3 regions of the Raoultella sp. genome follow, and region 3 is predicted to be linked to each of the others. Evidence: predicted binding sites of a transcription regulator. Region 3 holds the regulator's gene; each other region holds the start of a gene.
What was found. Region 3 encodes CRP, which controls carbon source genes, mostly activating them, when cyclic AMP is high. Its sites were predicted from a motif close to ATGTGANNNNNNTCACAT; they were not measured.
Positions count from the first base shown of each region.

Region 1 (10,098 bases), on a different contig from region 3:
GCATCTGGGCACAATTCAGCAGCACTACAACGGAACATACCGCTCGCGGTGCACTGCTGATGGATCTCACCGGTGTGGTGGTCGATAAACCGTCCGCCAGTAGCAAACTCGGGGTGATCGGTCGTCAGCTCTTTGGGGCCAGTTCCGACCGTCTCCAGGAAAACTCGCTGTTTGATATCGTACAAACCATTCGCCAGGCGAAAGATGACCGCAATATCACCGGCATCGTACTGGATCTGAAAAATTTTGCCGGCGGAGATCAGCCTTCGATGCAGTATATCGGTAAGGCGCTGCGCGAATTTCGCGATAGCGGCAAACCGGTATATGCCGTGGGGAGTAGCTACAGCCAGGGGCAATATTATCTGGCGAGCTTCGCCAATAAAATCTGGCTCTCGCCGCAGGGTGAAGTTGACCTGCACGGCTTTGCCACCAACGGCCTGTATTACAAATCTCTGCTCGACAAGCTGAAAGTCTCGACGCATGTTTTCCGTGTCGGAACCTATAAATCGGCGGTCGAGCCGTTTATCCGCGACGATATGTCGCCTGCCGCTCGTGAAGCCGACAGTCGCTGGATTGGCGAGCTGTGGCAAAACTACCTCAATACCATCGCCGCTAACCGCCAAATCACGGCGCAGCAGCTGTTCCCTGGCGCTCAGGGCCTGATTGACGGTCTGCGTAAAGTGGATGGCGATACGGCGCAGTACGCGCTGAACAACAAACTGGTTGATGAGCTGGGCACCGCGACCGACGTGGAGAAGGCGTTGACTAAACAGTTCGGTTGGAGCAAAGCGGATAATAACTATCGCGCGATCAGCTATTACGATTACAGCGTGAAAACACCGTCCGACCAGGGTGCCACCATTGCGGTTATCTTCGCTAACGGCGCGATCATGGACGGCGAAGAGACGCCGGGTAATGTCGGAGGAGACACCACCGCCGCGCAGATTCGCGATGCCCGCCTCGATCCGAAGGTGAAAGCGATTGTCCTGCGCGTCAACAGCCCGGGCGGTAGCGTCAGCGCCTCGGAAGTGATTCGTGAAGAGCTGGCGGCGGCGAAAGCCGCGGGTAAACCGGTGGTGGTCTCCATGGGCGGCATGGCCGCTTCCGGCGGCTACTGGATCTCCACGCCGGCCAACTATATCGTGGCCAACCCAAGCACTCTCACCGGCTCGATTGGCATCTTCGGCGTCATTAACACCGTCGAAAATACGCTGGATTCGATCGGCGTCCACACCGATGGCGTAGCGACGTCGGCGCTGGCCGACGTCTCAACGACCAAATCGCTGCCGCCTGAAGTTCAGCAGTTGATGCAACTGAGCATCGAGAATGGCTACAAACGCTTTATCACCCTGGTGGCCAATGCGCGTAACAGTACGCCGGAGAAAATCGACCAGATTGCCCAGGGCCATGTCTGGACCGGTGAAGATGCGAAAGCCAACGGGCTGGTCGATAGCCTGGGCGACTTTGACGACGCGGTGACAAAAGCTGCGGAACTGGCGAAACTGAAACAGTGGCATATCGACTACTACCAGGAAGAGCCGACGTTATTCTCGATGGTGATCGATAGCCTGACTGGTTCGGTACGCGCGTCGCTGCCGGCAGCTCTGCAGGCCTGGCTGCCAGCGCCGGTTGCCGCCGCGGCCAATGCCGTCAAAGCTGAGAGCGATAAGCTCGCCGCGTTCAACGATCCGCAGAACCGCTACGCGTTCTGCTTAACCTGCGCCAATATCCACTAGTTCCCCCCGTTTGGCCAATCCCCCGACAACATCAGTATTGTCGGGGGAAATTCGCCTGCCACTCGCCTGTAAGGTGAAGTATAACGGGGGATTGCGCTGTATTTTTTTAGCGCTCACCTTATACTGCGCCTGTCTATGTACAACCTAAGCGATGATATGCAAAAGAAATCGATTTACGTTGCCTACACCGGTGGGACCATCGGTATGCAGCGCTCAGAACACGGTTATATCCCCGTTTCCGGCCACCTGCAGCGTCAGCTGGCGCTGATGCCTGAGTTCCATCGTCCGGAGATGCCGGACTTTACGATCCATGAATATGCGCCACTGATGGACTCTTCCGATATGACGCCGGAAGACTGGCAGCACATCGCCGACGACATCCGCGCGCATTACGACGAGTACGATGGCTTTGTTATCCTGCACGGGACTGACACCATGGCCTTTACCGCCTCAGCGCTGTCATTCATGCTGGAGCATCTGGGTAAACCGGTTATTGTGACAGGGTCACAAATCCCGTTAGCCGAACTGCGCTCCGACGGGCAGATCAATTTGTTGAATGCCCTGTACGTTGCCGCTAATTACCCGATCAATGAAGTGGCGCTGTTCTTCAATAATCGTCTTTATCGCGGCAACCGCACAACCAAAGCTCATGCCGACGGTTTCGATGCCTTCGCCTCCCCCAATCTGGCTCCTTTACTGGAGGCAGGGATCCACATTCGTCGCCTCGGCACGCCGCCAGCGCCACACGGTATTGGCGAGCTGATGGTGCATCCCATCACGCCGCAACCGATTGGTGTCGTGACGATCTATCCGGGCATTTCGGCCGATGTGGTACGTAATTTCCTGCGTCAACCGGTGAAAGCATTGATCCTGCGTTCCTATGGCGTCGGCAATGCTCCGCAAAATGGCGAGTTTATCCAGGTTCTGACAGAAGCCAGCCAACGCGGGATCGTGGTCATTAACCTGACCCAGTGCATGTCCGGCAAAGTCAATATGGGGGGGTATGCCACCGGTAACGCTCTCGCCCAGGCGGGCGTCATCAGCGGTTTTGATATGACCGTTGAGGCCACACTGACCAAGCTACACTACTTGTTGAGTCAGAACCTGAGCGTCGATGAGATTCGCAACCTGATGCAGGAAAACCTGCGTGGCGAACTGACTCCCGATGAGTAAGGAGAACCGATGACGAATCGCGCACTACTGCTGGTCGATTTACAAAATGATTTTTGCGCGGGCGGCGCGCTGGCCGTACCGGAAGGTGATAGCACCATAGATATCGCCAACCGACTTATCGACCATTGTCTTGCCCGCGGCGAAACCGTCGTCGCTAGCCAGGACTGGCACCCGGCAAACCATGGCAGCTTCGCCAGCCAGCACCAGGTCGAACCTTATACCCGGGGGCAGCTTGATGGCCTGGTGCAAACGTTCTGGCCCGATCACTGTGTGCAGAACAGCGAAGGTGCGGCGCTGCATCCACTGCTGCAGCAGCAGGCGATTGCCGCGGTATTCCATAAAGGGGAAAATCCGGCCATCGACAGCTACAGCGCTTTTTTTGACAACGAACACCGACAAAAAACCGGGCTCGATGAGTGGTTGCGCCAACACGGCATCACCGATCTCATCGTTCTTGGGCTGGCGACCGATTACTGCGTCAAATACACCGTGCTGGATGCGCTGAATCTCGGCTATAGCGTTAACGTCATTACCGACGGCTGCCGCGGGGTCAACCTCCAGCCGCAGGATAGCGCGCTTGCCTTTATGGCGATGGCCTCCGCCGGTGCTACGCTGTACACCCTCGACGACTGGCTGGAAACGCAGGCGTAATCCTCGTGCCCGAAGCCGCCGCTTCGGGCAATCCCCCGCTTCGCTTTGACTATAAATTGAGCTGACTCGCAGATTCAACGCACTATCGCTGGTAGTGTTAACGCGTTGTTTTTCCGCCACGCCATTTACGTGGCGTGTTTGTTTTTCAATGCCACTTTTTTAAGTCAAAGAGGATCTGATATGAAGCTTTTGCCTTTGCTGGCAGCATTACCCCTGCTCTGTGCTTCCGTGGTCTCCGCCAGTTCCCTGATGTCCGTCGGCTACTTTAACGGCGGCGGTGACGTCACTGCCGGCCCCGGCGGCGATATCGATAAGCTGGACGTGCGGCAGATAACCCATCTCAACTACTCATTTGGTCTGATCTATAACGACGAAAAAGACGAAACCAATGACGCCTTAAAAGATGCCAGTAAGCTGCATCAGATATGGCTGTCACCGAAAGTACAGGCTGACCTACAGAAAATCCCGACATTGCGCCAGCAGAACCCGAACCTCAAAGTCCTGCTTTCCGTCGGCGGCTGGGGGGCACGAGGATTTTCCGGCGCCGCGGCGACGAAGGAAACCCGGACGGTGTTTATTCAGTCAGCGCTGGAGATTGTTGAGAAGTATGGTCTGGACGGCATCGATCTCGACTGGGAATATCCGGTCAATGGCGCATGGGGACTGGTCGCCAGCCAACCGGCCGATCGCGATAATTTTACGGCTTTACTGAAAGAGCTGCGCGCGGCGTTTGGCACAAAGAAACTGGCGACCATCGCCGTGGGCGCTAACGCAGAGAGTCCGAAAAGCTGGGTGGATGTCAAAGCGATTGCGCCGTCTCTCGACTATATCAACCTGATGACCTACGACATGGCCTACGGGACCCAGTACTTCAACGCCAACCTGTACGATTCAACGCGGTGGCCGACGGTAGCGGCTGCGGATAAGTACAGCGTCGATTTTGTGGTCAATAACTACCTCGCCGCCGGTCTAAAAGCGAGCCAGATGAATCTGGGGATCGGTTTTTATGGCCGGGTACCCAAACGCGCCCTTGAGCCGGGTATCGACTGGACAAAGCCGGATGCGCAAAAAAATCCCGTCACTCAGCCCTGGTTAGGGCCACAGCACATCGCTCTGTTTTCATCGCTGGGTTTTGATTTGACCAAAGACACGTATGTGAAATACAACGATATCGTCACCAAATTGCTTAATGACCCACAAAAACGCTTTACCGAACATTGGGATGATCAGGCGAAGGTTCCGTGGCTGTCGGTCCCGTCGGCAGATGGCAAAGCGCTGTTCGCCTTGTCATACGAAAACCCGCGTTCGGTAGCGATAAAGGCTGATTACATTAAGCAAAAAGGCCTGGCGGGGGCTATGTTCTGGGAGTATGGCGCCGATGACCACAATCAGTTGGCGAAGCAACTCGCGGCGTCGCTTGGGATTAAACCTTAATCGGCGAACGGCCATCGGGTGATGTAAGCTGCGCCTTACCCGAACTGCCACAACCTTGCCCGGTGGCAGCGTTACCTTACCGGGCTTGCTCAATCCAGCCACAGGCCCTGCAAAGGTTGCTTTGCCGGGCTTACTCGACCTCACTGCTGCCTCTGTAAGGGTTAGCCCCGCCGGGTATCAGGCCGCTTCGTTACTGCATCTTCAGCGTCGCAATCGGACGGGGCGCGATGCCAAAATCCTCTTTCAGTTGCTGCTTGCTCTTCATCACCATCTGACCGTTCGTATCGATGGTCATGTGCTGCGCGTCGCTGTTATGTCGCGCCTGGTAGAGCATCACCAGTTGCAGGCTGTTCTCTTTCTGCTGAGCGGTTAAGGTCACCCCATCCGGCCATTTTCCCAGTTCCACCGCCGTCGCCAGTCGCTGATACACTTCCGGCGTCATACTGTCTATTATTTGCTCAATTCCCATGGTCCGCTCAACTCCACACTGGAATAATTTGCTGAATCGTTTCTTTAACCTTTAATCTGCTCGCCATTATCTTCGTCATTGAAGCTTAATGAGGCCGAATTGACGCAAAAACGCTCCCCCGTCGGCTGCGGTCCATCCGGAAACACATGCCCCAGATGCGCATCGCAGTTTCCGCAACGAATTTCAGTGCGCTGCATACTATGGGAGTAATCATTCAGATAGCGAATCGCCTCTTCGCTTACCGGCTCGTAAAAGCTCGGCCAGCCGCAGCCTGAATCATACTTCGTTTGCGAGTGAAACAGCGGCGCGTCGCATACCAGGCAGTGGTAGACACCGTCCCGTTTGTTGTGGAGCAGTCGTCCGGTGAACGGTGGCTCAGTACCGTGATTCTGCGTCACGTAAAACTGCATCTCGCTCAAATTTTTTTTGAGCTCATCTGAGGAAGGTTTATTCGCCATGTGCTTGCTTCTCACTGTGAAAGGACAACTTTACATCCCGATTCTAACAAAACATTAACAATGAAGCGTGGACTTTTGTTCTAAACTTATTCGATGCCAAAAGGCAGCCCAGATAATTGTGACTAACATCACATTTTTATCTTTAATGACCTTTAAAATTCCGGGCGCAGCCCCAATATGGAATTGGGCTCAAAGGGAAAGTGGGATAAATTGACCGCGCAAAGGCATGCTCTGGATTGATTTGTCGCAATGATTGACACGATTCCGCTTGACGCTGCGTAAGGTTTTTGTAATTTTACAGGCAACCTTTTATTCACTAACAAATAGCTGGTGGAATATATGACTATCAAAGTAGGTATCAACGGTTTTGGCCGCATCGGTCGCATTGTTTTCCGTGCTGCTCAGGAACGTTCTGACATTGAGATCGTTGCAATCAACGACCTGTTAGACGCTGACTACATGGCTTACATGCTGAAGTATGACTCCACTCACGGCCGTTTCAACGGTACCGTTGAAGTGAAAGACGGTCATCTGATCGTTAACGGTAAAAAAATCCGTGTTACCGCTGAGCGTGACCCGGCTAACCTGAAGTGGGACGAAGTGGGTGTTGACGTTGTTGCTGAAGCAACCGGTATCTTCCTGACCGACGAAACCGCTCGTAAACACATCACCGCTGGCGCGAAAAAAGTCGTACTGACTGGCCCGTCCAAAGACAACACCCCGATGTTTGTTAAAGGCGCTAACTTTGACAAATACGAAGGCCAGGACATCGTTTCCAACGCTTCCTGCACCACCAACTGCCTGGCTCCGCTGGCAAAAGTTATCAACGACAACTTCGGCATCATCGAAGGTCTGATGACTACCGTTCACGCAACGACTGCGACGCAGAAAACCGTTGATGGCCCGTCTCACAAAGACTGGCGCGGAGGCCGCGGTGCAGCTCAGAACATCATCCCGTCCTCTACCGGTGCAGCTAAAGCAGTCGGTAAAGTACTGCCAGAACTGAACGGCAAACTGACCGGTATGGCGTTCCGCGTTCCGACTCCGAACGTATCCGTTGTTGACCTGACCGTTCGTCTGGAAAAAGCAGCGTCTTACGAAGAAATCAAGAAAGCAATCAAAGCGGCTTCTGAAGGCGCAATGAAAGGCGTTCTGGGTTACACCGAAGACGACGTTGTCTCCACCGATTTCAACGGTGAAATCTGCACTTCCGTATTCGACGCCAAAGCAGGTATCGCACTGAACGACAACTTCGTGAAACTGGTTTCCTGGTACGACAACGAAACGGGTTACTCCAACAAAGTTCTGGACCTGATCGCTCACATCTCCAAATAAGTTGAGATGAGACATTGATCCAAAAAGGCGACTTCGGTCGCCTTTTTTTATGGCTTCATGTTTACGGCTAACCTTTAGGATTGCACCATGATTAACAAAATTTTTGCTCTCCCGGTAGTTGAACAACTTACCCCTGTCCTCTCCCGCCGCCAGCTTGATGAGCTGGAGTTGCTCGTTGTCGACCATCCGCAGGTTAAAGCCTCCGTTGCTTTCCAGGGCGCGCACCTGCTCTCCTGGAAACCGGCTGGCGAGCAAGAAGTGCTGTGGCTCAGCAACAATACGCCATTCAAAAACGGCGTGGCCCTGCGCGGCGGCGTGCCGGTTTGCTGGCCGTGGTTCGGCCCGGCGTCGCAGCAGGGTTTACCGTCCCATGGCTTCGCCCGCAACCTGCCGTGGACGCTGAAAGGCCACGATGAAGATGACAGCGGCGTGATGCTGACCTTTGAACTGCAAAGCAGCGATGAAACTCGTCGCTACTGGCCGCACGAATTCACGCTCTATGCGCGTTTCAAACTGGGTAAAACCTGCGAGATCGAACTGGAAGCGCACGGCGAATTTGAAACCACCTCCGCCCTGCATACCTACTTCAACGTCGGTGATATCGCCACGGTAAAAGTGAGTGGCCTCGGTGACCGCTATATCGATAAAGTGAACAATGCCGAAGAAGGCGTGTTGAGCAACGGCGTGCAGACCTTCCCGGATCGTACCGACCGCGTCTATCTGAATGCCGAAGCGTGTAGCGTGATTCACGACGCTGCGCTGAATCGCAACATCGACGTCGTCCACCATCACCACAGCAACGTCGTGGGCTGGAACCCAGGCCCGGCACTGTCCGTCAGTATGGGCGATATGCCGGATGACGGTTATAAAACCTTTGTTTGCGTCGAAACCTGTTGCGTCACCGAACCGCAGAAAACCAGCGAAGAGAAACCCTCTCGTCTGGCACAAACTATCCGCGTCGTGAAACGAGGCTAACCCCTTCGACGCCGATAAACGCAAGATGAAGGATTAAAAACAGGGCGAAATCGCCCTGTTTTTATTTACCGGCACTCGTCATGTTTTCAACTACCAGAATCCCACCAGCTTCATCCACGCGCCCCCCAGCACGAGCCAGATAGCAATAGACGCCAGCGATACCACAAAACTCACTCCCCACCACTGCCCTGTCGTGTTATATCCCGAGCCAAACAGCGCGGGTCCCGGGCCCCGGAGTATTGCGTGAGCCCCATCGACAAATTAGAGGTATAACCCAACACCAGCGCGGCAAAAAGCGGCGGTACACCGACCGAAACGGCCACGGCAAGAAACGCCAGATACATCGCGGAAATATGCGCCATCGCCGACGCGAAAAAATAGCGGGTATAGAAATAAACCACAACAAGCAGTAAAAAAACCATAATCCATTCGAAGTGACCGACATAGCCGACAATTCGCTCAGATATCCAGCTAATCATGCCGTACTTATTGAGCGCATTTGCCATCATCACCAACACGGCGAACCAGAACATGGTGTCCCAGGCCGTTTTTTCTTCAATAATATTCTTCCACGACATAATGTTGCTGATCAGCAGCACCATCAGCCCAATAAACGCCGAAAGCGTAGCGGGAATTGAAAAGAAAATATCACCGATGGTCCAGAGCAATATCAGCAGGACAAAATCCAACGCCAGAATTTTTTCTGCCAACGACATCGGCCCCATTTTTCGCAGTTCTTCGCGGGCGAGTGCTGGAATCTCCGGCGTTTTTTTCAGTTGCGGCGGATAAATCGCGTAAATCACCAGCGGCAGCAGGATCAGAGAGGCGATTCCCGGTACGATGGCCCCGACGAACCAGGTCGTCCAGGTGATCTCTATTCCCTGGCTTCTCGCCAGTTCCGCTACCAGTGGGTTACCCGCCATCGCCGTTAAAAACATCGTACAGACAATGGCATCAATCTGCGAAACGCAAATCATTAAAAAGGCGCCGGCTTTTCTCGCCGTCGCGCCCGGTTCTGACTGGTATGCAGTGGCAATGGACTGCGTAATGGGGTACATAATTCCGCCGCCCCTCGCTGATGCCGAAGGGATCCCCGGTCCGAGAACGACATCCGACAGTGCCAGCCCATAGGCAACACCCAACATGCTGGAACCGCATTTAGAAATAAACCACAGCGCCACCCGCTTACCCAACCCGGTCTTGATCACCGCTCTGGAGATAAACATGGCGATACCAATCAACCAGATAGTGCCGTTGGCAAACCCGGATAGCGCCGCAACTTTGTCAGTTTTCCCCGGAGAGAGCGGCGTCACACCCAAAAATGCGGAAACAATCAGCGCAATCATCGTCACCGCCCCCATCGGGAGCACCTTGAGAATGATGGCAAAGATAGTGGCGGCAAAAATGGCAAACATTTGCCATGCGTGGAGGGTGAGCCCTTCCGGCTGCGGGATAAACCAGATAATAACGCCGAAGAGTATCGTAAGAATCGCTTTCCACAACGGGAAAGCCAGCTTCACATCCAGAGGCTTGTTAAGTTCAGTCATGTTAATCTCCTTTTCTTTTTATCTTTAAGGAGATGCCCACGATTGAACCTTGATTCTCATCAACTGATCGCCAATGTTTTGACGAATAGTGCTTCTTTACACCATATCCAGCGGGACTTTTTTGCCCGGCGCGGGAAAAGCATTATCCAGCCGCGACCGCTCCTGCGCCGTGAGGGCAATCGTCAGCGCAGCGGCGTTCTGGGCCACATGTTCTACGCTTGCAGCTTTCGGGATAGCCATGACGCCCGGATGACTGATAACCCAGGCCAGCAGAATTTGCGCCGTGCTCACCCCTCTCTCTTCAGCAATATTTGTCACAA
Region 1 is NZ_JBCNNS010000021.1:507-10,604, reverse strand. It holds gene sppA (signal peptide peptidase SppA) at 1-1,736, shown strand, start outside; gene ansA (asparaginase) at 1,893-2,909, shown strand; gene pncA (bifunctional nicotinamidase/pyrazinamidase) at 2,919-3,560, shown strand; gene chiD (chitinase ChiD) at 3,741-4,994, shown strand; gene ACZAHD_RS05530 (YeaC family protein) at 5,185-5,463, opposite strand; gene msrB (peptide-methionine (R)-S-oxide reductase MsrB) at 5,508-5,921, opposite strand; gene gapA (glyceraldehyde-3-phosphate dehydrogenase) at 6,261-7,256, shown strand; gene ACZAHD_RS05515 (D-hexose-6-phosphate mutarotase) at 7,344-8,231, shown strand; partial or broken gene ACZAHD_RS05510 (anion permease) at 8,322-9,778, opposite strand; partial or broken gene ACZAHD_RS05505 (aldo/keto reductase) at 9,875-10,098, opposite strand, start outside.
Region 1: a site for CRP is predicted at 6,038-6,055, ahead of msrB (peptide-methionine (R)-S-oxide reductase MsrB). Genes of this name have one in related genera too.

Region 2 (10,098 bases), on a different contig from region 3:
CTTACCGAACGACTGACGCTCTTCGATACCGTTTTTGCCCAACAGTAATGGCTGCGAGAAGAAGCGCGCGTACTGACCATCGCCTTCAACATAAGCGCATTCGACCACGCCTTTCTCGCCCTGCATCGCACGCACTAAGGAAAGACCAAAGCGAGCGGCCGCCTGCCCCATAGAGAGCGTGGCAGAACCGCCACCTGCTTTGGCCTCAACAACTTCGGTACCAGCGTTCTGGATGCGTTTTGTCAAATCGGCGACTTCTTGCTCGCTGAAGCTCACGCCAGTAATCTGCGACAATAACGGCAGAATGGTCACGCCGGAGTGTCCGCCAATTACCGGCACTTCAACGTCGGATGCGGATTTACCTTTCAGCTCAGCCACAAAGGTATTCGAACGGATGATGTCCAGCGTAGTGACGCCAAACAGTTTGTTCTTATCGTAAACGCCCGCTTTTTTCAACACCTCTGCGGCAATGGCCACCGTCGTGTTCACCGGGTTAGTAATGATGCCAATGCAGGCTTGAGGACAGGTTTTCGCTATCTGCTGTACCAGGTTCTTCACGATACCCGCGTTAACGTTAAACAAATCGGATCGGTCCATGCCTGGTTTACGGGCTACACCAGCAGAAATCAGCACCACATCAGCCCCAACAAGCGCTGGAGTTGCGTCTTCACCGGAGAAACCTTTGATTTTTACATCGGTAGGGATATGGCTAAGATCAACCGCCACGCCCGGCGTGACCGGAGCAATGTCGTACAACGAGAGTTCTGAACCTGAAGGCAGTTGGGTCTTAAGTAGTAGGGCAAGCGCCTGGCCGATTCCACCAGCGGCGCCGAGGACTGCAACTTTCATCCTAAACTCCTTATTATGGTTAATATAGTCTTTCGTTACTCCGTCGCCTGGACCTTAATTCACAAGATGAACAATTACAATAAGTATGGTTAAAGAATGCGTTCTGGTGCGCAGCGATCCATCCGCTTTACATTTTATCCCCAAGACTGACCATCCAGCAAAAGGTAGTACCGGATCGACTGTTGGTTACAATACACCCAGTTTATTCGGCAAAACAACATCATTCTCATAACATTTGATTTACTTTTACAGCGATTTACGCCCTGTGATGAAGGCATGTTCCTTAGCAGGGTTATTTGCTAAAATATGCCCCCTTCATAACATTATTTACTTTATCCTCCCGCGGATTATTTGCATAAAAATTCATTACTATGCATAATGATGTTGTTTTTACCACCATAATTTGGGTGACTTATGCGAAGTTCGGCAAAACAAGAAGAACTGGTTAAAGCGTTTAAACTGCTGCTGAAGGAAGAAAAGTTCAGCTCTCAGGGTGAGATCGTCCAGGCGCTGCAGGAAGAAGGTTTCGATAATATCAACCAATCGAAAGTCTCCCGCATGTTGACTAAATTTGGCGCGGTTCGTACCCGTAACGCCAAAATGGAGATGGTCTATTGCCTGCCTGCCGAACTTGGCGTTCCGACGACCTCCAGCCCGCTGAAAAACCTCGTGCTCGATATCGACTATAACGATGCCGTCGTGGTTATTCGCACCAGCCCGGGGGCAGCGCAACTAATTGCTCGCCTGCTGGACTCTCTCGGAAAATCGGAAGGTATCCTCGGTAGCATTGCCGGCGATGACACCATCTTCACGACCCCGGCCAGAGGCTTCACCGTCAAAGATCTATACGACGCAATTCTCGTTCTGTTTGAACAGGAACTCTGAGGGCCTCCCCTCTGGTTCCGACCAGAGGGCCTTTTCAAAAATGTTGCATTTCTTTAACATTTAGTGTGATTTTCGGCCTCTATACATACATTTACCGAATGAACGGGCCATAAGCGCACAAAATATCAAAATATCTTATCTATATGATTTTAATCGCTATCTAAGTCTTATGTAGCGAGTAAATGACATTTCTAATTCTTATACGTTATAAAAAAGACAATTCTTTGTAATTATTTACTCGCAAAATGATTAGCAGAGTATTAATATTTTTGGTTATTAGTGTATACTTGATTTTGTGATGAGGGTCACGAAACAAAGAGCCCTCAATAACAAGATTCGACGAGGTAAACATCATGAAAATCAAAACATCTGTAGCTGAACTAAGCATCCTGTCTGTTCTGTCTTTTGGCGCTTTCGCCGCTGATTCTATCAACAGCGATCAGGCGCAAGACCGTCAGTCAATCGGTACCATTTCCGTCGGCGCGGTGAGTGCTTCCCCGATGGATATGCATGAAATGCTGAACAAGAAAGCCCAGGAAGAAGGTGCATCTTCTTATCGCATTATCGAAGCCCGTACCGGTGACCACTGGCACGCGACGGCAGAGCTTTATAAATAAGACGTAACGATTGTCGGTTACTAACTGAATACGAATAATTTCCAGCGGCCCAGGTCTATTTACAGCCTCCTGCCGCTGCAACAAATGGTTGGAGTAAAATTTATGAAACGTTCAATGATCATCGCATCCCTGGGCCTGGCCTCCGTCCTCTCCTTCGGCGCCAGCGCCGCCGTACATCAGGTCAACGAGGAACAAGCTCAAAACCTGCAGTCGCTGGGCACCATCTCTGTTTCTCAGGTAGGCAGCGCCCCGATGGATATGCGCCATGAACTGGCGGCTAAAGCCGAAAAAGAAGGCGCAAGCAGCTACCGTATTATTGAAGCCCGTACCGGCGATAGCTGGCACGCTACAGCTGAGTTGTACAAATAAACCCTCGTCGTCTTGTCCGACGACTTGCCCCCGCCTGTCGGGGGCTTTTTTATGCTTGCCGGGCGTTAAACCTTAGCTCCCCTTCCAGCTCTTCTTCCGCTTCATCAAACAGCAATATCAAGGCGCCAAAGCGCCGACGCTGTTTATCGCTTAAGTGAATAAACTCAATCTCCAGTGGCAGCGGTAGCAGACCGCCGGTTACGGCTTCCCACAATGAGTCCAGATTGTTCACCTGCTCGCGGTTGAGCGAGAAGATCCGTGAAAACTCACGATAGAAATCCTGCTGATCGGCTATATCATCAAAATCAAATGTATAGATAGTCATCGCCTACACCCTGTCAACATCGCGCTATTGCCACCCGCCAATACATCCCTGCGTACACGTGCCGGGGCTCTCTCCCGGCTTCCCTGAACGAAACGCGAATATCCCCGATGATTAAGTATAGTGATAAAAAAACCGACGCTTTAGCGTCGGTTCAGGTTTAGCTATTGGTCAATACATGCTGATACTTACGTAACATATCCACCAGCCGTCGGACCGGTTCCGTCACCGCAGGTGACGCCTCCCAGACCCGCAGTTTTTCCTGATAAACGTCCAGCTCTTCTAACAAACGAGCGAAATAATGACGTCGTTTATCATCACTGACTGCGGAAATCACATGGTCTGCGGTGCGTCGCAGCTGGCGGTGAAATGCCGACAGATCGTCGTTCACCGGCACAGGCGCATCCCGCAGACGCTGATGGGCAATAATCAGGGTCAGCGCCAGGCGGAAACGGGCGATATCACCGGGAAACTTATTCAACAGTAGGAACAACTGCCGATAAAGCGCTGGCAAATGGTTCTCTTTACGACGCGCAGTATTGGTCGTCAGCGATGAAACCGCTGCCAAAACAAACTGATTCAGCAGCACACGCCCGGTACGCGCTTGTGAATTATCCCGCACCAGCAGAATCACCATCAGCGCAAGAAAACAACCGACGATCTGGCCCAACGCGCTATCAAGAAACTGGCTGAACTGAAACTGCATCGGGTTATCCAGTACCAGAATGTTGATGGTACTCGCCAGCGCTCCCAGCGATCCCAGCCGCCGTTTTTGTACCTCAATACCGATAAAGAACGCCATCGCCGCCAGGCTGATACACAGCAACAGCATGCTCTGCTGCGTGGCGGGCATAATCACCAGGAAAAACAACGCCCCCAGTGGTAAGGCCGCCAGCGTACCGTAGAGAAAATCTATCGCCACCATTCGAGGGTTTGGCAGGCGCATGGCAAGCGACGTCACCACCGCAATCATCACCATCGCCCCGCTGCCGGAGGTCCAGCCGGTCCACAGCCAGAACAACGTCCCAAGAATGCAGGAAATGGAGGTGCGCCAGAAGTTGACCATCGCATGATGATGCTCGGCGGAACCCGCCTTTATTACCACTTCCCCCCGCAGCACTTCATCTTCAACCCGGCTAATCCTGGTATTGCCAACCACGCCGCGCTTCAACAGCAGATAGCGTGTCGCGGCGCCAACCCAGCTGTAAATCGTTACCGGCGTATTGTGCTCCCCTTTCCAGGTCAGAAAGCGGCGCATTCTTTTCAGCTGTCGATGGACATCCTGCACGGTTTCAACCGGCTCGGCAAACAGCTCACGGTAATCATTGGTCACGATTTCCGGGTGCGAATTCTGGATCAGGTACGTTTCGCAGGACTGGGTAATCAGCGTTAAAGAAAGAGTATTAATGGCCTTCAAACGCTGATTGGCCCGGGCCCAGCGCGAGGACTCCATGATAAGGTTGCCGCGCATTCCTTCCAGCGCGCTGGTCCGACGCACCAGTGCCCCCCATGCTTTATCAACCACTTCGCTATCGCCATGCGCCACGCAAAGCTGCATCAGGCGGTACTGTTCGACCAGCAGGTTATCCAGCTCAAGATCGATCTCTTTCTTAATCGAGCGAGGGGAAAATAGCAGATCCGCCATGATGGCGCTGACAATGCCCACCACAATCTCGCTACAACGCTCAACGGCAAACTGCGGCGCCAGCATCGGGTCGGTATGAATGGTGATAACAATGATAAGCGCGGTATAGCCTGCCAGCCCCCAGGCGTAGGAGTTTTCGACGCGAACCAGCGAAGAGATCCAGGTGCAGAACCCCGCCCACACACAGCACACCAGCATCATCAACAGCGGCGCGCGAATCATCAGAATGATTATCGCCAGCGCGGCAATACAGCCGATAAACGTCCCGGCGATACGCAGCATCCCACGATAGCGGATGGCGCCAGAATAAGGTTCTCCACCGGCGGCAAACGCGGGACCGGCGGTGACAATAGCCGCGGTGAGCACCGCCCAACGCGGCGTTTCCAGTTGAAAGTGGAAGCCGACAAAGAGTGCCAGCACCAGCGCGCACGCTAATTTAATCGCGAAGCGAAGGTGCCGGGGATAAATGGTGAAGATCCCCATGGCGATTAACCAAACTCACGCAGGCGCATCGCCAGTTTCTGGAAAAAGTTCACCCGGGTTGTATCACGGTCTTCTTTACCGGTAATCACTACCGTCGCGGTTGTCCCCGCTGGCCACAGATTGCCCTGCTGCTTGTCGAGTCGAATACGGACCGGCACGCGCTGAGCCAGGCGAACCCACTCAAGGTTAGAGTCCACGGAAGCCATCCCTTTGGCGTCGCTGCTGCTGCTGGCGTTGGTCACCCCGGCGGCGATGCTGTCCACCGTACCTTTAATCGAGCGACTGCTTCCCAGCGGAGTAATTTCCGCACGGTAGCCCTGACGTACTCCTTCCAGTTTGGTCTCTTCGAGGTAGGCCACCACGTAAAAGCTATCTTGTTTCACCAGTGCCACGGCTGTCGAGCCACGGGTAATAAATTCACCGTTGTAAACGTTGAGGTTAGTCACCCAACCATCGGCCGGCGAGCGGACAACTGTGCGTTCAAGATCGAGCTTAGCCAGATCCCGGCTGGCCACGGCTTTCGCCAGCTGATGTTCTACCGTTTGTAAGACGTTATTGGCCTGGTCTATCTCTTCTCGAGACATCGCCTGTACACCCAGCTTATTACGGCGGCCGGCTTCAACACGTTTTTCCTGCGCCAGAGTCTGGTAGTAGTAAACGTCGGCCTGAGCTTCTTCGAGGGCTTTCTGATAACGCGGCTGGTCAATCACAAACAAAACCTGGTCTTTCTTAACCAGCTGGTTATCCTTGATATTTACCTGCGAAATCAGCCCGGAAACATCGGGTGCGATGGCCACGATGTCGGCGCTGAATCGCGCGTCACGTGTCCAGGGAGACGCGGTGTAATAGACCCAGGCGCGAAAAATCGCGACAAATGCCAGGATAACCAGTATCACAGTGATTGCGGTACGGAAGATATTTCTTGTTAGTGTTTTCACATCGACCTCAAACGAACAAACGCGATATCAGATAAAAAAGGCAGCAATATAACGCGGTATTAAACAGTGCAGGGTGCCAGACAAAATCATAGATGCCGGTGGGAACCAGCAGTCGGTTAACCAGCCAGAAGATGGCCAGCGAGATTAGCAACTCAAAGAAGATCGGCGGAAACGACAAGCCGAAAATCACGATGACAGGAAACAGACTCATAATGACCTTGGTAAGAAGCGTACAGGTGATATGGTGAAGCGTTTATTATGTAGCTAACAATATAGTAACGTAACAATTGCAGCATGATCTATATTATGTGATCTAAATCACTTTTAAGTCAGAGTGAATAATGGAACGATTAAAACGCATGTCCGTTTTTGCCAAAGTGGTTGAACTTGGTTCATTTACCGCCACGGCACACCAGCTCCAGATGAGCGTTTCATCCATCAGCCAGACTGTCGCCAAACTGGAAGATGAACTCCAGGTGAAGCTGCTTAACCGCAGCACCCGCAGCCTTGGCTTAACAGAAGCCGGTAAGATCTATTACCAGGGCTGCCGACGAATGTTGTTCGAAGCGCAGGACGTCCATGAGCAACTGTACGCGTTTAATAATACGCCTATCGGTACGCTGCGCGTCGGCTGCTCCTCAACTATGGCACAGAATGTCCTCGCCCACATTACCGCCGGAATGCTGAAAGAGTACCCGGGTTTATCCGTCAACCTGGTCACCGGAATTCCTGCGCCGGATCTGATTGCTGACGGCCTGGATGTGGTGATCCGTGTCGGGGCATTGCAGGATTCCAGTCTCTTTTCACGCCGGCTTGGCTCGATGCCGATGGTGCTCTGCGCAGCGAAAAGCTACCTACAGCAGGCGGGCATCCCGGAAAAACCGGCCGATCTCACCAGCCATTCGTGGCTTGAGTATAGCGTGCGCCCTGATAATGAATTTGAAATTATCGCCCCGGAAGGGATCTCAACCAAACTGATCCCACAGGGCCGCTTTGTTACCAATGACCCCATGACGCTGATACGCTGGCTGACCGCAGGCGTTGGTGTGGCTTATGTCCCGCTGATGTGGGCAATCGAAGAGATCAACCGAGGCGAGCTGGAGATCCTGCTGCCAAGCTACCAGTCCGATCCTCGCCCGGTGTACGCGGTGTATACCGAAAAAGACAAGCTACCGTTGAAGGTTCAGGTCTGCATTAATTCGCTGACGGAGTATTTCGTCGAGGTGGCAAAAATTTACCAGGGGATGCACGGAAGGGGAATTTCCCGCTAGCGGCAACACCAAAGAAGGAGTGTCGCCGGTGCAGGCTGCGCCTCCACAAGATGCGGAAGCGCACTCAAAACACTCAGGCGGTTCCGCCAACGGTAAGGTTATCGACTCTCAGCGTCGGTTGGCCAACGCCTACCGGCACGCTCTGGCCCTCTTTACCGCACACGCCGACACCGCTATCAAGCTTCAGATCGTTACCAACCATGGAAATTTGCTGCATCGCTTCAATCCCGGAACCGATCAGAGTCGCGCCCTTCACCGCTTTCGTGACCTTACCTTTTTCGATCAGGTAGGCTTCTGAAGTGGAGAACACAAACTTACCGGAGGTGATATCGACCTGACCGCCGCCAAAGTTAGGGGCATAGATACCATAATCAACCGATTCAATAATTTCCTGCGGCGTCGATTTACCTGCCAGCATGTAGGTATTCGTCATACGCGGCATCGGCAGATGGGCGTACGACTCGCGACGACCGTTACCGGTCGGGGCAACCCCCATCAGGCGCGCGTTGAGTTTGTCCTGCATGTAGCCTTTCAGGATACCGTTCTCAATCAGTACGTTGTACTGGCCCGGCGTCCCTTCGTCATCAACGGCCAACGAGCCGCGGCGATTGGCAATGGTGCCATCATCCACTACGGTGCACAATTCGGAAGCCACCAGCTCCCCCATATGGCCGCTGAACACCGAGGTACCGCGACGGTTGAAATCGCCTTCCAGGCCGTGCCCTACCGCTTCATGCAGCAACACGCCGGGCCAGCCCGCACCCAGCACCACCGGCAGCATGCCCGCCGGGGCGGCAACGGCAGACAAATTCACCAGCGCCATACGTACCGCTTCTTTCGCCCAGGCATCGGCACGGACTTCACCCCCTTCGGCTGCCAGGAAATAATCATAGCCAAAACGTCCGCCGCCGCCGCTGGAGCCGCGTTCGCGTTTACCGTCGTCTTCCACCAGCACACTGACTGACAGACGCACCAGCGGACGAACGTCCGCCGCTAATGTACCATCGGTCGCGGCAACCAAAATCAATTCATATACACCGCTCAGGCTGGCGGACACTTCCTGTACGCGTTTATCAGCGGCGCGAGCGGCTTTATCGACGCGACGCAGAATATCCAGTTTCTCTTCGCGGCTCATACTTTGTAGCGGATCGATACTGGTATACAGAGTGCTGTATTCTACCGCTCCCAGGGTGCGCACTTTGCCGTCACCGCTATCGCGCACGATGGTGCGGGCCGCCTGCACGCTCTGTTCCAGCGCCAGCCGGCTGATTTGGTCGGCATAAGCAAAACCCGTTTTCTCGCCACTGACCGCACGCACGCCGACGCCCTGGTCAATATTGTACGAACCATCTTTAATGATGCTGTCTTCCAGAACCCAAGATTCGTGATAGCTCGACTGAAAATAGAGGTCGCCGTAATCCAGACGGCGCTCGGCCAACTGGCCAAGAATGGCAAAAAGATCCTGATGATTCAGGCCATTTGCTGACAGTAATTGTTCACTTACCAGGTTCAGGCTCATCGTTATGCTACTCGTTTGTTGCCGCACGTCAGGCGGAAATAAAAAACGCTATCCATTGAGAGTGCGGTAATTCCCCGCAATCGTCAAATCATTGCTTTTTGTCGCTGCGCGCCTGGCGTAGGACTTCATTGATCTGCGGCTGATCGATAGTGCCAGTGATGCGATAACGCAGGATAGAGACTTTGTTCCACAGCGGCCCCAGCACTTTACTGGCGGCAAACACCGCGGCGCCAACTATTGGGTTAATCACAAACGCGGTCGCCACACCAACGGTCGCCGAAATTTCCGGGGCCACGACGGCCTGCATATCAAGCTGGCGGCGTACCAGGTCAACCGAGCCCTTCATGGCGATATCCGCCTCGAGGCCATCCACCAGCGTATCATCCGTATTCAGCACGCCGTCTTTAATCCATGCCGTGCTGTTGATCGAGTCAAAGTAGAAGCCTTCACTAAAAGTATCGCTAAAGTCGAAACGCAGCTTACGCAGTAGCGCATCGACGCTCAACAGACGCAACAACTGCCCTGCATGACCGGTGCTGATGTCGGTAAACTCGCCTTTTCCGAGATGGCTTTTCAGCACCCCATTGAGCGATGCCACATCCGGCTGCCACGGCGGTGCGCGCCAGTGCAAATCGTAATCGACATCGAACGACGCCCCTTTCACCGGCGTTGAAATACCGAAGAAGCTGGCGAAGGAATCGGTTTTATTCCCATGCAGTTTACCTTTCAGCGACGTCCGCACGCCGCCGGGGGCATTGACCCATACGCCATCGGAGGTCAGACGGCCAAAACCGGTATCCACCAGCCCGTTAGCCAGCGTCAGGGTATCGCCTTTAATGGAGAAATCGCCGTCGATCCGCCCGTATTTTTGTCCCCATAGCCAACACTCTGCGCAGCGCAACTGGAGATCCGGCCAACCGCGAAAATCAAGGCGGTTACCGTCCAGCGGGCTCGCCCCGCTGGACGCTTCACCACTCTTCTGAGCGGCCACGGGATTGTAATACAGGTAGCGAATGGCAGCCTGCCAGGGGGCATTTTGACGCAGTGTCAAAGAGGCATTGATTTCCCGCCCCTGGGCTTCAATCTTCGAGCCCCCGGCATCCGGTTGGGTTACCAGACTCACGTTGTTCCAGTTCTGGCCAGCAAACGTCAGTGACGGCGTGCGCAATGTAATCCGTTCCGGGAAGAGAATACTGCTGC
Region 2 is NZ_JBCNNS010000011.1:4,619-14,716, forward strand. It holds gene mdh (malate dehydrogenase) at 1-849, opposite strand, end outside; gene argR (transcriptional regulator ArgR) at 1,264-1,734, shown strand; gene yhcN (peroxide/acid stress response protein YhcN) at 2,088-2,351, shown strand; gene yhcN-B (DUF1471 family stress response protein YhcN-B) at 2,454-2,720, shown strand; gene ACZAHD_RS03160 (barstar family protein) at 2,770-3,045, opposite strand; gene aaeB (p-hydroxybenzoic acid efflux pump subunit AaeB) at 3,203-5,170, opposite strand; gene aaeA (p-hydroxybenzoic acid efflux pump subunit AaeA) at 5,176-6,108, opposite strand; gene aaeX (p-hydroxybenzoic acid efflux pump operon protein AaeX) at 6,116-6,319, opposite strand; gene aaeR (HTH-type transcriptional activator AaeR) at 6,450-7,379, shown strand; gene tldD (metalloprotease TldD) at 7,453-8,898, opposite strand; gene yhdP (AsmA2 domain-containing protein YhdP) at 8,987-10,098, opposite strand, start outside.
Region 2: a site for CRP is predicted at 6,415-6,432, ahead of aaeR (HTH-type transcriptional activator AaeR). Genes of this name have one in related genera too.

Region 3 (10,098 bases):
AAGACCACATATTGGATAACCTGCGCACTTCATGCGCGGTATAATGTTTTATAAGATGATTAACTGCTCTGGTGCTATGGTTGAAATCACCCCCACAGAAATGACGCCCCCCGAAGACGACTCGCGCGAATTCCACCCTATGCGCGGTGTGGGCAATCGTCATCTGCAGACCATGTTGCCGCGTCTGATTCGCCGTAAGCTGGGATTCACGCCGCACTGGCAGCGCCTTGAACTCCCGGACGGTGATTTTGTCGATCTGGCGTGGAGTGAAGACCCCGCCGGGGCGCAACACAAACCGCGACTGGTCGTGTTCCACGGACTGGAGGGCAGCCTGCACAGCCCCTATGCTCACGGTCTTATCCATGCGGCCATGCAGCGCGGCTGGCTGGGCGTGGTAATGCATTTCCGCGGCTGTAGCGGCGAACCCAACCGTAATAACCGCATCTATCACTCGGGTGAAACCGAAGATGGCAGCTGGTTCCTGCACTGGCTACAACGCGAATGGGGTGCGGCGCCAACCGCCGCCGTCGGCTATTCGCTGGGCGGGAATATGCTGGGCTGCCTGCTGGCCAAAGAAGGCGATAATGTCCCGCTGGATGCTGCGGTTATCGTCTCGGCCCCGTTCATGCTCGAAGCCTGCAGCTATCATATGGACAAGGGCTTTTCCCGGGTCTATCAACGATATCTGCTCAATCTGTTAAAGGCCAACGCTGCGCGTAAGCTGAAAGCCTATCCCGGTTCGCTCCCGGTCGATCTGCGCCAGCTCAAAGGCATGCGCCGCATCCGCGAATTTGACGATATGATCACTGCCAGGATTCACGGGTTTGCGGATGCACTCGACTACTATCGCCAGTGCAGCGCCATGCCGCGACTCAGCGACATTACTAAACCGACGCTGATCATTCATGCGAAGGACGATCCTTTTATGGACCACCACTCCATTCCGCCGCAAGAACAGCTCCCGGCAAACGTCGAGTATCAGTTGACAGAAAATGGCGGACACGTCGGGTTCGTCGGCGGTACGCTGCGCAAGCCAGAAATGTGGCTGGAAAGGCGTATTCCGGACTGGTTAACCCGTTGGTTAGGAGCACAAAAATGATGATTCCCTGGCACGATTTGGATCCCGAAACGCTGGATAACCTAATCGAAAGCTTTGTGTTGCGTGAAGGCACCGATTATGGTGAACATGAACGCTCGCTGGCGGATAAAGTCGCCGACGTCAAACAACAATTGAAAAGCGGAGAAGCCGTACTGGTGTGGTCAGAACTGCACGAGACGGTCAACATCATGCCCCGCAAGCAGTTTCACGGCTAAGGCGGCGCCACACATCGTTTACTCTGGGAGTTGTTATGTCTGCCAAACATCCGGTGATTGCCGTCACGGGCTCCAGCGGCGCGGGAACCACGACCACCAGCCTCGCCTTTCGTAAAATTTTCGCTCAGCTAAACCTGCGTGCTGCTGAGGTGGAAGGCGACAGCTTCCATCGATATACCCGCCCGGAAATGGACATGGCGATCCGCAAAGCGCGCGATCAGGGAAAACACATCAGCTACTTCGGCCCGGAAGCCAACGACTTCGGACTGCTGGAAAACACCTTCCTTGAGTATGGGCGTAACGGTAGCGGCCAGTCGCGCAAATATCTGCATACCTATGATGAAGCGGTGCCGTGGAATCAGGTGCCGGGCACCTTCACGCCGTGGCAACCGCTACCGGAGCCGACCGATGTCCTGTTTTATGAAGGGCTGCACGGCGGGGTTGTCACGCCGCAATATAACGTCGCGCAGAATGTCGACCTGCTGGTCGGCGTGGTGCCTATCGTCAACCTGGAATGGATTCAGAAGCTCATCCGCGATACCAGCGAACGAGGCCACTCTCGTGAAGCGGTGATGGATTCCGTTGTCCGTTCAATGGAAGACTATATCAATTTCATCACGCCGCAGTTTTCGCGTACCCATATCAACTTCCAGCGCGTCCCCACTGTCGACACCTCCAACCCGTTTGCCGCAAAGGGCATCCCGTCATTGGATGAAAGCTTTGTGGTGATCCACTTCCGCAACCTGCGGGATATCGATTTTCCCTGGCTGCTGGCGATGCTGCAGGGCTCGTTTATCTCGCATATCAATACGCTGGTGGTGCCGGGCGGGAAAATGGGGCTGGCGATGGAGCTCATCATGACGCCGCTGGTGGAGCGCTTGATGGAAGGTAAAGCGATTTAAATGACCGGGTGGCGCGACGAGCGGTGTCAACCCGGTAAGCAGCGTGCCACCGGGTATCTGGGCATTACGCCTCCACTACCTCAAATGAGTGGGTGATATTCACCGCTTTTTGCAGCATCAGTGCCACCGAGCAGTATTTCTCCGCCGACAGATCCACCGCGCGGGAAACGGCAGCCTCTTTCAGCTCCTTGCCAGTCACGATAAAATGCATATTGATATGGGTAAACAGGCGCGGCGCCTCTTCCCGACGTTCAGACGTCAGCTTGACTTCACAGTTAGTCACGTCGTGGCGACCTTTCTGCAAAATAGACACGACATCGATCGCGCTGCATCCGCCCGCCGCCATCAGCACCATCTCCATTGGGCTTGGCGCTTTATCTCCGGAGTTGCCGTCCATCAGAATCTGGTGACCTGATGCGGACTCTCCGATGAAGGTTAACCCTTCAACCCATTTCACACGAGCTTGCATAAAATTTAACTCCAAGGTTGCAATTTTCCTGACAGATTACGCGTACATAACAATTCTCGCAACGGAAGGCGACCTGCATCATGCTGAAGCGAGACACCAGGAGACATGCGGCAAAAGCTATGCTAAAACAGTCAGGATGCTACAGTATTACATTGATGTACTGCATGTATGCAGAGGAGTTCACATTACAGGCTGAAGAAAAATCACCAGCCCGTTTCCCAGGCATAGGGAAACAATACGATTGCATGCCCGGATGCCGTGTAGTGTCGGCACCCGGAGATAGCTTATAACAGAGGATAACCGCGCATGGTGCTTGGCAAACCGCAAACAGACCCTACCCTCGAATGGTTCTTGTCTCATTGCCACATTCATAAGTACCCATCTAAAAGCACGCTGATCCACCAGGGTGAAAAAGCAGAAACGTTGTACTACATCGTCAAAGGCTCTGTGGCTGTGCTCATCAAGGATGAAGAAGGTAAAGAGATGATCCTCTCTTACCTCAACCAGGGCGATTTCATCGGTGAATTAGGCTTGTTTGAAGAAGGCCAGGAGCGTAGCGCCTGGGTACGTGCGAAAACCGCATGTGAAGTGGCCGAAATCTCCTACAAAAAATTCCGTCAGCTCATTCAGGTTAACCCGGATATCCTGATGCGCTTGTCATCGCAGATGGCTCGCCGTCTGCAGGTGACCTCAGAAAAAGTGGGTAACCTTGCCTTCCTCGACGTCACCGGGCGCATCGCTCAGACGTTGTTGAACCTGGCAAAACAGCCGGATGCGATGACCCATCCTGATGGTATGCAAATTAAAATTACCCGCCAGGAAATCGGTCAGATCGTGGGTTGTTCCCGCGAAACCGTTGGCCGTATCCTGAAGATGCTGGAAGATCAGAACCTGATCTCCGCACACGGCAAAACTATCGTCGTATACGGTACGCGTTAAGTCGATGAAACGGCGTGTTGCGCCCGCAATACGCCGTTTTTGTTTCCCCTCTATGTGGCGCAGGCTGATTTACCACCCGGAAGTCAACTATGCACTGCGGCAAACGCTGGTGTTGTGTTTGCCTGTCGCAATCGGCTTCCTCCTCGGTCACTTACAGCAAGGTCTGCTGTTCTCGCTAGTGCCCGCCTGCTGTAACGTCGCCGGTCTGGATACACCGCATAAACGCTTTTTTAAACGTCTGATTATTGGCGGTTCGCTGTTTGCCGGCTGTAGCCTGGTCGTCCAGCTTCTTCTTCAGCAGGATATCCCGCTGCCCTTGATCCTCAGCGGCCTGGCGCTGCTGCTCGGCGTAACGGCGGAGATCAGCTCTCTGCATGCCAGGCTTCTGCCCGCTTCGTTAATTGCCGCTATCTTTACCCTGAGCCTTGCCGGAAACATGCCCGTCTGGGAACCCCTGCTGATCTACGCCCTCGGGACGCTGTGGTACGGCCTGTTTAACTGGTTCTGGTTTTGGCTATGGCGCGAGCAGCCGTTGCGTGAATCGCTGAGCCTGCTCTATCGGGAGCTGGCTAACTATTGCGAAGCCAAATACAGCCTGTTGACCCAGCATATCGATCCCAGCACTTCTCTGCCGCCGTTGCTCACGCGCCAGCAGAAGGTGGTGGACCTGATCACCCAATGCTACCAGCAGATGCATATGCTGGCGGCGAACCAGCGCAATGACCACAAGCGCCTGCTGCGAGCGTTTCAGATGGCGCTGGATTTACAGGAACATATCTCCGTCAGCCTGCACCAACCCGAAGAAGTGCAAAAACTGGTTGAGCGCAGCCATGCCGAGGCGGTGATCCGCTGGAACGCACAAACCGTTGCCGCCCGCCTGAGGGTACTGGCTGATGACATTCTCTACCACCGCTATCCGCAACGCTTCCACATGGATAAGCAAATCGGCGCGCTAGAGAAAATTGCCTGGCAGCATCCCGACAACCCGGTAGGGCAGTTCTGCGCCTGGCACTTCAGCCGAATAGCCCGGGTACTGCGCACCCAGCGCCCGCTGTATGCTCGCGATCTGATGGCGGATAAAGAGCGCCGTCTGCCGTTGCTGCCCGCGCTAAAGAACTATCTCTCGTGGAAATCGCCGGCGTTACGTAACGCCGCACGTATCTGCGTGATGTTAACGGCCGCGAGCCTGATGGGAAGCACCCTGAACCTACCCAAGCCTTACTGGATCCTGATGACGGTGCTTTTTGTGACCCAAAACGGCTACGGCGCGACACGGGTACGTATTGTCCATCGGGCGGCAGGGACTCTTGCCGGTCTGGCCATCGCCGGCCTGGCATTGCACTTTCACGTCCCGGAGGGTTATACACTCTCGGCGATGCTGGTCGTCACGCTGCTGAGTTACCTGATTATTCGCAAACATTACGGCTGGGCGATGGTTGGCTTTACCGTGACGGCGGTGTATACCCTGCAGCTTCTGACGCTAAATGGCGAGCAGTATATTGTCGCCAGACTTATCGATACGCTTATTGGCTGCCTTATTGCGTTTGGCGGTATGGTCTGGCTATGGCCGCAATGGCAAAGCGGGCTACTGCGCAAGAATGCTCACGACGCGCTGGAAGCCGATCAGGAGGCGATCAGGCTGATTCTCAGCGACGATCATCAAGCCCCGGCGCTGGCCTATCGCCGGATGCGTGTCAACCAGGCACATAACTCACTGTATAACTCGCTGAATCAGGCCATGCAGGAACCCGGGTTTAACACACATTATCTTGATGATATGAAGCTATGGGTCACCCACAGCCAGTTTATTGTTGAGCATATCAACGCGATGACCACGCTGGCCCGCGAGCATACGATGCTAACGCCGGAACTGGCCCGACGCTATCTGGAATCTTGTGAGGTTGCGCTCCAGCGTTGCCAGCAGCGGCTGGATACCGACGGTCCCGGCAGCGCTGGCGATGTGAATATTATGGAGTCGCAGGATGTGGAGGTGAGCCGTGGCCCGTTAAGTACGATGGAGCAACATCTGCAGCGGATCCTTGATCATCTGAACACCATGCACACCATCTCCTCGGTGGCATGGCGTCAGCGCCCGCATCACGGCATCTGGTTACGCGCAATTAAGCGCTAAGCACCTGCTGTACCGCCTGCGCAAAGCGAGCCATGCCTTCGGCAATATCCTTCTCTTCAATAACCAGCGAAGGTACAAAGCGCATTACATCCGGCCCGGCATTAAGCACCATCACCCCCGCATCTGCCGCGGAATAAAGAAAATCGCGAGCCCGGCCTTTATGCTGCGGCTTCAGCTCCGCGCCAATCAACAGCCCCATACCGCGGATATCGCTGAACAGGTCAAACTGCGCGTCAATTTGCTGGAGATGCTGTACAAACAGCGCGCGCTTCGCATTCACTCCCTCCAGCACCTCCGGGGTATTGATCAGATCAAATGCTGCCCCGGCAACGGCGCAGGCCAGAGGGTTACCGCCGTAGGTCGAACCGTGGGAACCGGCGTGGAATGCGCTGGCAATATCGTTGGTGGTCAGTACAGCGCTGATCGGGAAGCCACCGCCCAGCGCTTTGGCACTGGTAAGAATATCCGGCGTCACGCCGTAGTGCATGTATGCAAACAGAGAACCGGTCCGCCCCATTCCACACTGAACTTCATCAAAGACCAGCAGCGCCTGATGCTCATCGCACAGTTCGCGTAGTCCTTTCAGAAACTCCGGCGTCGCCGCCATCACTCCGCCTTCTCCCTGAATCGGCTCTACGACCACCGCACAAGTATGATCGTCCATTACCGCTTTAACCGCATGCAGATCGTTAAACGGCACGTGGATAATGTCTGCCGGTTTCGGGCCGAAACCGTCAGAATATTTTGGCTGCCCGCCCACCGATACCGTGAACAGCGAACGGCCGTGGAAGGCATTGTGGAAGGCGATGATTTTGGTCTTATACGGGCTGTGACGGGTAATTGTATAGTGGCGCGCCAGCTTGAACGCCGTTTCATTCGCTTCGGTGCCCGAGTTCATGAACACCACACGCTCGGCGAAGGTGGCGTCCACCAGCTTGCGACCCAGATGCAGCGCAGGCTCGTTGGTAAAGACGTTGCTGGTATGCCACAAGGTTTCGCCCTGCTCATGCAGCGCCGCGACCAGAGACGGATGACAATGACCTAACGCCGTCACCGCAATCCCGCCCGCGAAATCAACGTACTCTTTGCCCTGCTGATCCCATACGCGGCTACCTTTACCTTTAACCGGGATGAATTCTGCAGGTGCATAAATCGGCAGAATAACTTCATCGAATGTGGCGCGGGTAATTACCGCTTGCTCAGTTGCCATGTCATGCCATCCTTCTTCGTTATGCGATCGTTATTTTGATAATCTACTCACAAAATATGCATAAAAAATCACTCAATGGCAACAACAAATCACCGATTGAGAAAGTTTGCCAGCAGCTGATGTCCCTGCTCGCTAAGAATACTCTCCGGGTGGAACTGTACCCCTTCGAGATCCCATTCCCGATGACGAATCGCCATAATCTCACCACTTTCGCTGCGGGCCGTTACCTCAAAGCATTCGGGAAGGGTCGCAGGATCAATCAGCAGAGAGTGGTAGCGAGTGACGGTCAGCGGATTATTCAGCCCCTGAAAGACCCCCTGCCCGTTATGATAGATGGGTGAAGTCTTGCCGTGCATCACTTTCGCCGCACGGACGATAGTGGCGCCAAAGACCTGGGCGATAGCCTGATGGCCAAGGCAAACGCCTAGCAGAGGAATTTGACCGGCATAATGTGCAATCACCGCCAGCGAAATACCTGACTCATTCGGCGTACAAGGTCCGGGAGAGATCACGATTTTCTCCGGCATCAACGCAGCTATCTCCTCAAGCGTAAGCTCATCATTACGCCTGACCAGCACTTCCGCCCCCAGTTCACAGAAGTACTGGTACAAGTTCCAGGTGAAAGAATCATAGTTGTCGATAAGCAGGATCATAGCGGCTCCGGAAAGAATAAAACCGGGCTATTCTACTCAGATTCTCACGCTTCGCTTACCACTTTGCGAAAGATCCGCTCAAGGGGTTCGGGATCGCCCATCGCCCCCAACTGGTTAGCCTGGCTCCAGGTATCGGGATTGATATCCCGCCAGTCGAGGACAAATCCGGCGTGAAGAGCCAACTGTTCAAAGAAAATCCGCTGAACCAGGCCGCTACCGACGCGAAACGGGTGCAGAACGTTAATTTCCCCATAGTACCAGCTCAGACGCGTGATAAACGTCGCGCGACTGATTCCGCTGAGATAGCCCTCTTCCTCCAGCGCCCGCATCAGCGCATTGCCCTCTTTCTCAATCCACGCAAAGTGACAGAAAGGAGTATCCCCCTGATAGATATCGACTTCTCTGAATTGCCCCGCCCAGTCGAAGATATCCTGATAGAGTTGATGATGAATAAAACAGAGGTAAGGCAGCCCACGGCCACGCGGTCCCAGCGGCAGCGTCGCCGCACGCAAGGAGGTGATTTCCCAGGCCGTTTGCTCCAGCCGCTGCGCCTGACGAATGCCGAGGCGGTTACGCATCACATCGAGCGCAGGGTAGAGGTAAGGGTCGCGATCGTCGCCATATTTACTGCTCATGGCGCCTCCTGATCTCGGCAAGACGCGCCAGCGCTTGTTCGGCAGTCAGCGTGACCAACGGGATCTCAGCCCCCTCCAGGCGACGGCTGGCCTGAAAGTTCACATTGCGTGTCTGTTCCCAGAGTTGAGATTTTTGCTTATCGGTGAGTGAACGCATGGTCGCCTCCCTTATCGTCCCCTGTTTGCCACAAGTATAAGCAGCAATTTCGGGTTACGCAGAGAGGCCGACGAGGCGCGGGCGATGTCACCCGCGTACAAAAAGGCTTATGGCAGCACTTTCGCTGAGAGGATGACGACAGGTTTGGACGGAACATTCTGATACGGTCCGACATTGTGCGTCTGAACCTGAGAAATCTTATCCGCCACGTCCATGCCTTTCACTACTTTGCCGAAGACCGCATAGCCAAAATCTCGCTGTCCGTGGTCAAGGAAGGCATTATCCGCAATGTTAATGAAGAACTGGCTGGTAGCACTGTCCTGATCGGCGGTACGCGCCATCGCGATAGTGCCGCGAGTATTGCGCAGACCGTTATCGGCTTCGTTTTTAATTGGCGGGTTCGGCTGCTTTTGCTGCATCTGTTCGTTGAAGCCGCCGCCCTGCACCATGAAGCCCGGAATCACGCGATGGAAGGTGGTGTTGTTATAGAAGCCGCTATTCACGTACTTCAGGAAGTTATCCACGGAAATCGGTGCTTTCTGGCTATTTAACTCCAGCTCAATATTGCCCGCAGAGGTCGTCAGCAATACACGAGGATCGCCCTTCGCTGCCATTGCCGGAGAGAAAGCTGAAATGGCGAAAACGGCAACCACCGCCGCCAGAGTTGATTTGAGCATGGGAATTCCTTAACGGAGCAGAATAAAAAGCAAGTGCTTTGATTCTAAAGAGCCTTTGTATCCTGGGCCAGCCTTTTACCTAATTTTACGTAGCTGAAATAGTTGTTACGACGCACGCATTGACCAGTACGACAAATAAAAGCGATCTGCGTCACACAAATCAATGCAAAAACAATTTAATTGCATAATAAACGTTTGCTTACATCACTCGAATGAATAAAATCTGTCCGCCCTGGCGCAGTCAATGCGCTTTACATTTCTATTCACAGGCCAGTCATGACTAACAGCAATCGTATCAAGCTCACATGGATCAGCTTCTTTTCCTACGCCCTCACTGGCGCGCTGGTGATCGTCACCGGAATGGTGATGGGAAATATCGCCGATTATTTCCATCTGCCCGTCTCCAGTATGAGCAACACCTTTACTTTCCTTAACGCCGGTATCCTGATATCTATCTTCCTGAATGCCTGGCTGATGGAAATTGTGCCGCTGAAAACCCAACTGCGTTTTGGCTTTATTCTGATGGTACTGGCCGTTGCCGGACTGATGTTTAGCCACAGCCTGGCCCTGTTCTCCGCATCCATGTTCGTTCTGGGGTTGGTCAGCGGAATTACCATGTCGATCGGGACCTTCCTGATCACCCACATGTATGAAGGCCGCCAGCGTGGGGCGCGTCTGCTGTTTACCGACTCCTTCTTCAGCATGGCGGGGATGATCTTCCCGATGGTCGCCGCATTCCTGTTGGCCCGCAGCATCGAGTGGTACTGGGTTTATGCCTGCATTGGTCTGGTCTACGTTGCCATCTTTATTCTGACCTTCGGCTGTGAGTTCCCGGTTCTCGGCAAAAAAGCGCAGCAGGACAATCCGTCGGTAGTGAAAGAAAAGTGGGGCGTCGGTGTGCTGTTCCTCGCGATTGCGGCGCTGTGCTATATCCTCGGTCAGCTGGGCTTTATCTCCTGGGTACCGGAATATGCCAAGACCCTGGGTATGAGCCTGGCCGATGGCGGTAAG
Region 3 is NZ_JBCNNS010000048.1:6,255-16,352, reverse strand. It holds gene ACZAHD_RS10820 (hydrolase) at 77-1,099, shown strand; gene ACZAHD_RS10815 (YheU family protein) at 1,096-1,314, shown strand; gene ACZAHD_RS10810 (phosphoribulokinase) at 1,350-2,216, shown strand; gene ACZAHD_RS10805 (OsmC family protein) at 2,281-2,685, opposite strand; gene crp (cAMP-activated global transcriptional regulator CRP) at 2,992-3,624, shown strand; gene ACZAHD_RS10795 (YccS/YhfK family putative transporter) at 3,677-5,755, shown strand; gene argD (bifunctional acetylornithine/succinyldiaminopimelate transaminase) at 5,745-6,965, opposite strand; gene pabA (aminodeoxychorismate synthase component 2) at 7,055-7,618, opposite strand; gene ACZAHD_RS10780 (putative adenosine monophosphate-protein transferase Fic) at 7,663-8,253, opposite strand; gene ACZAHD_RS10775 (YhfG family protein) at 8,243-8,410, opposite strand; gene ppiA (peptidylprolyl isomerase A) at 8,518-9,087, opposite strand; gene tsgA (MFS transporter TsgA) at 9,364-10,098, shown strand, end outside.